One region of the Pseudogracilibacillus sp. SE30717A genome, then DNA from elsewhere that is predicted to be linked to it. Evidence: riboswitches for the same ligand, from Rfam matches in the RefSeq annotation. Region 1 holds a riboswitch; the other holds the start of a gene.
What was found. Region 1 has a riboswitch for S-adenosylmethionine ahead of SPD48_RS18780 (LLM class flavin-dependent oxidoreductase). Riboswitches for the same ligand answer to the same signal wherever they lie in the genome.

Region 2: another riboswitch for S-adenosylmethionine. It lies ahead of SPD48_RS18890 (YezD family protein); the one in region 1 lies ahead of SPD48_RS18780 (LLM class flavin-dependent oxidoreductase).

Annotation. Positions count from the first base shown of each region.
Region 1 is NZ_JAXHDF010000015.1:73,392-75,599, forward strand. It holds gene SPD48_RS18780 (LLM class flavin-dependent oxidoreductase) at 1-800, opposite strand, end outside; SAM riboswitch class I at 866-968, opposite strand; gene SPD48_RS18785 (S-ribosylhomocysteine lyase) at 1,137-1,607, opposite strand; gene SPD48_RS18790 (amidohydrolase) at 1,604-2,208, opposite strand, start outside.
Region 2 is NZ_JAXHDF010000016.1:3,709-5,916, reverse strand. It holds gene SPD48_RS18895 (aminotransferase class I/II-fold pyridoxal phosphate-dependent enzyme) at 1-510, opposite strand, end outside; gene SPD48_RS18890 (YezD family protein) at 720-920, opposite strand; SAM riboswitch class I at 1,085-1,187, opposite strand; gene SPD48_RS18885 (NCS2 family permease) at 1,293-2,208, opposite strand, start outside.

The DNA.
Region 1 (2,208 bases):
GTTTGTCTCTTCAAAGCATTAACCTGTTCGGCAGATTGTACGAGAAGTTTTCGCCCTTTCTCAAAAATAACTTGGTATAGTTTTAACTCTTTTGCCAGATCGTCTGCTTCTTTGTTGGAGTCAGCTGCCAATACTGCCACGGCAACAATCAATTTACCTTCTGGATACATATTACGATACGTCTGGGAGGCTGCTTTTAAAGCTTCATCATCGCTATTTAAAAAACGCGCAAAAACAAAATGCGTCTGTAACTTGGCTGCTAGCTCTGCACTGTTCGCACTCCCACCAAGCAGAAATACATCTGGCTTGATGATTGGCTCCGGCATTACTTTAATTCCTTCCAACGGATGCCCTTTTGGGATTTCCTCATCGATTAACTGTTTTACAAATGTATATCGTTCATTAAAATCAGATCCATTGTTTAATGTTCCGTATTGTAGTGCTTTAGTGGATAAATCAAAGCCGCCTGGAGCTTTCCCAATTCCTAAATCAACCCTGCCTGGCGCTAAGGAAGATAAGACATAAAAATTCTCAGTTACTTTATATGGACTATAATGTTGTAACATCACTCCTCCAGACCCTATATTTATGTTTTCAGTCTGTGCTAATAAATGTGCGATCATTATTTCCGGAGAACTTCCTGCTACATTTTTCATGTGGTGATGTTCAGAAACCCAAAAACGTTTATACCCCCAATCTTCAGCATCTTTTGCTAATTCAATTGTACTTTTAAACGCATCCGTTGCGTGTTTCCCTGGAAATATTGGACTTTGATCTAGAATTCCTAACTCATATCCCATCTTTATTCCTCCATTTAAAAAGCCTCTTCCTTTTTAATTAAGAAGAGGCCATAACAAACTATCTCTTCTTATTTTTAAGTTATGATAACTTTCTGGATTTGGCACATCACTTCAAAAGTTGTTGCCGAGGCTTCATCAGGCCAGTCCTTCCACCTCTCTTTATAAGAATTACGTTTACTATATTTAATTTATTATTTATCCTATATGTTTACTGTGATTTAAGTTGTGTTTAATCATATCCCATAATTTTACTTCCGTCAATACGTTTTATAACTATTTTTTAAAATGGGCTTCTTTCACATATAACAGCATTTCTCAAATAATCTTTCACTAATCCTATTGAAACACTTGTCTCCATTCTGCTTTCTTAGCAAGCATTTTACGCGCATTTTCTTGGGCTCCTTCTAAACTATGACTTGCTGCCCAGCCACATTGAACTTCATTACAAGCCGGAACCTCTGTCGCATTAAGCACATCTTCTAATACTTTTTCTACTAATAATAAGATTTCATCGTAATTATCATGATTAATTACGGATAAATAATACCCTGTCTGACACCCCATTGGACTGATATCAACAATTTTATCTGAATGATTTCTACTCAATTCCGCCATTAAATGCTCTAATGAATGGATAGCCGGCATTTCCATATGCTCCTTGTTAGGTTGTGTAAACCGTAGATCATACTTATAAATTTCATCACCATTAATTCCTTTACTTACTCCTGCTAGACGGATATATGGGGCCTTAACTTTCGTATGATCTAAATTAAAACTCTCTACATTTAGCTTTTCGACTTTACTCATTTTCTATCTCCTCCTATATCTTTTTTATTAGTTAACTTTAATAAATCTTTCGCACTCTCGTACAAGAATTTTGCTGCTGGCATCAAGGCTAATTCATCAATTGTAAATTTCGGATGATGCCAATCTTCTGTACCATTTGTACCAAAAAATACAAATGCACCTCTTATATCCTCCAAATAATGTGAAAAGTCTTCCCCACCCATAGACGGTTCGGGATCAATTACTGTTAATAGCTGTTTTTCAGCAGTCCGGTGAAGGGACTGATTAACTTTTAGATCATTTATTAATGCTGGTGGTCCAGGATACCAGTGCACCTTCGCTTGTTGACCAAAAGCCAGACTAGTTTGCTGGACAACTAATTCAAATCGTTTCTTCACTTCTTGACGTATAGAATTGCTAAACGTACGAATTGTTCCTTCTAACGTTACTTTATTAGGAATTACATTCCAAGTATTGCCCCCAACTATCCTTGTAATGCTAATTACAGCACCTTCCAAAGGGGACACATTTCTACTGACAATTGTCTGTATTGCTGTAATCAGATGAGCGGAAGCAACAATAGGATCATGCCCAGCATGAGGAAGTGCAGCATGACTTCCTT
Region 2 (2,208 bases), on a different contig from region 1:
CAAAATTCCATATTGTTTCGTTATCTCCGAAATTTTCTTTAACTCTACCGTTTGCATTAATGGATTTGTCGGTGTTTCTATAAAAATTGCTTTCGTATGATCTTGAATAAGTTTTTCAAGCTCTTCGTAATTCGTTCCGTTCCAATAAGAAAATTCAAATCCATATTTTTTCTCATATAAATCAAACAATCTGTAATTCCCACCATATATATCACGCGATGAAATAAAATGTGATCCTTTATCAAATAGAGAAAATACTAACTGAACAGCCGCCATACCAGAGGATGTTGCAAAGGCCTCTTCACCACCTTCTAATTCTGCAACTGCTTCTTCCAATACATTACGAGTCGGATTTCCAGTGCGGATATAATCGTACCCATTTTCCAATCCTATTTCTTCATGACGATATGCAGTAGAAAAGTATAGTGGAGTACTTACCGCCCGAAAATGTTCCTCTCTCCGATTTCCAATTTGCACAAGAAATGTTTCTTTTCGACATCGTTCTGTCATCCTCCAAACCCCTTTCAAATAGTAATTGGGACGAGTAAGCACAGTCCCAGGACATCGCGGTTTTAGCCAGTGAGCAGTAAGAAAGTTTTAGATTTTCTTAACAGAAAAAAAGGCATCTATCACCTTACCAGCCTGAATTTCTGGATAAAAAGTGAAAGATGCCTTTAGTTGTCTAATCGGCATAATATTAAATTTTCATTCCTATGTTCTCAAAATTGTTTAGTTGTTTTTAAATTACTTTCTACATTACGATTTGTTAATCGGCTTGCTTTTTTTTGAAATCTTTTTTTCACCGTCGTATCAATCTGTGTCACTTGCCCATCATGGACTGTAATGACTACTGAACCATAATCGATTTCTCGTAAACTAGCAGTTAAAAAATCCTTTTGTGCATCATCAAGTTTACTCAAATTCTCATCTCCCCTTCAGCTTAATATTAAAGTACAAGTTCAAAAATCTAACTCGTAAAGCTGTCGCGCCTAATAAGAAAAGAAACGATTTTGGTAGACCAATAACCATTAAAAAACCTCTTCTTACATGATAAGAAGAGGTCGAATTTATTCATTCATTTCTCTTCTTATCTTTCAGGCACTTAGCTTGCTGGAATTGGCACAGTACTTAAAAAGTCTGTTGCCGAGGCTTCAAAGGGCCAGTCCCTCCACCTCTCTGGATAAGAAAAAATTACTTTTAAATTAAATTGTAAATATAACTATACACTGTTTTCTTAAGTTGTCAACCTTTTCTGCTAATTAATTTTTACCCTCATCTATCCTACTGAAAACTTAATGACCCGGAAAATAAATCATCTGCAAGACAAAAATTACTCCAAATAGATATAGAATTGGATGGACTTCCCGCCACTTCCCTCGCATCACTTTTAGAAGCGGATACGTAATAAATCCTACGGCAATCCCTGTTGCGATACTAGAAGTTAATGGCATCATTATAACAACAGCAAAAGTTGGAAAAGCTTCATCAAATTCTTTCCATTTGATATTTGCCAGACCTGCCAACATAAAACTACCAACAATAATTAAAGCCGGAGCTGTAATCGCTGATAAAGAAGATATCGCCGCTACAATTGGTGAGAAAAATAATGAAATTAAAAATAAGATCGCAACAACTAGTGTGGTTAGCCCTGTTCTTCCTCCAACTGCTACCCCAGAAGATGATTCAACATACGCACTGGACGGCGTTGACCCAAGCGTCGCCCCTACCGTTGTCGCAACTGCATCAGCAGTTAATGCGGCTTTTGCCTTTGGCAGTTTTCCATCTTTCATTAAATTTGCTTGTTCGGCAACCCCAATCATTGTCCCCGTCGTATCAAAAATGGTCACAAGCAAATAAGCTAACACAACCGTATAAAGTGAATGAGAAAATACTCCCGCAATATCTAAATCAAAAAATACAACCGGCGGAGGTGCCGAGGCAATTTTATCTATATGTAGCATCCCGGTAAAATATCCAATGATCGCCGTTACAAACATCCCGATAAATAGTGCACCTTGCACATTACGAGCTACTAAGATTAAGGTAACTAATAAACCGACAATCGCAAGTAATGTCTGAGGATCAGAAGGTTCACCAAATGAAACTAATGTGTCTTCATTCGGTACGACAAGACCTGACATTTTTAATCCTAAAAAAGCAATAAAAAGTCCGATACCCGCTGTAATTCCATACTTTAAAGAGTCTGGT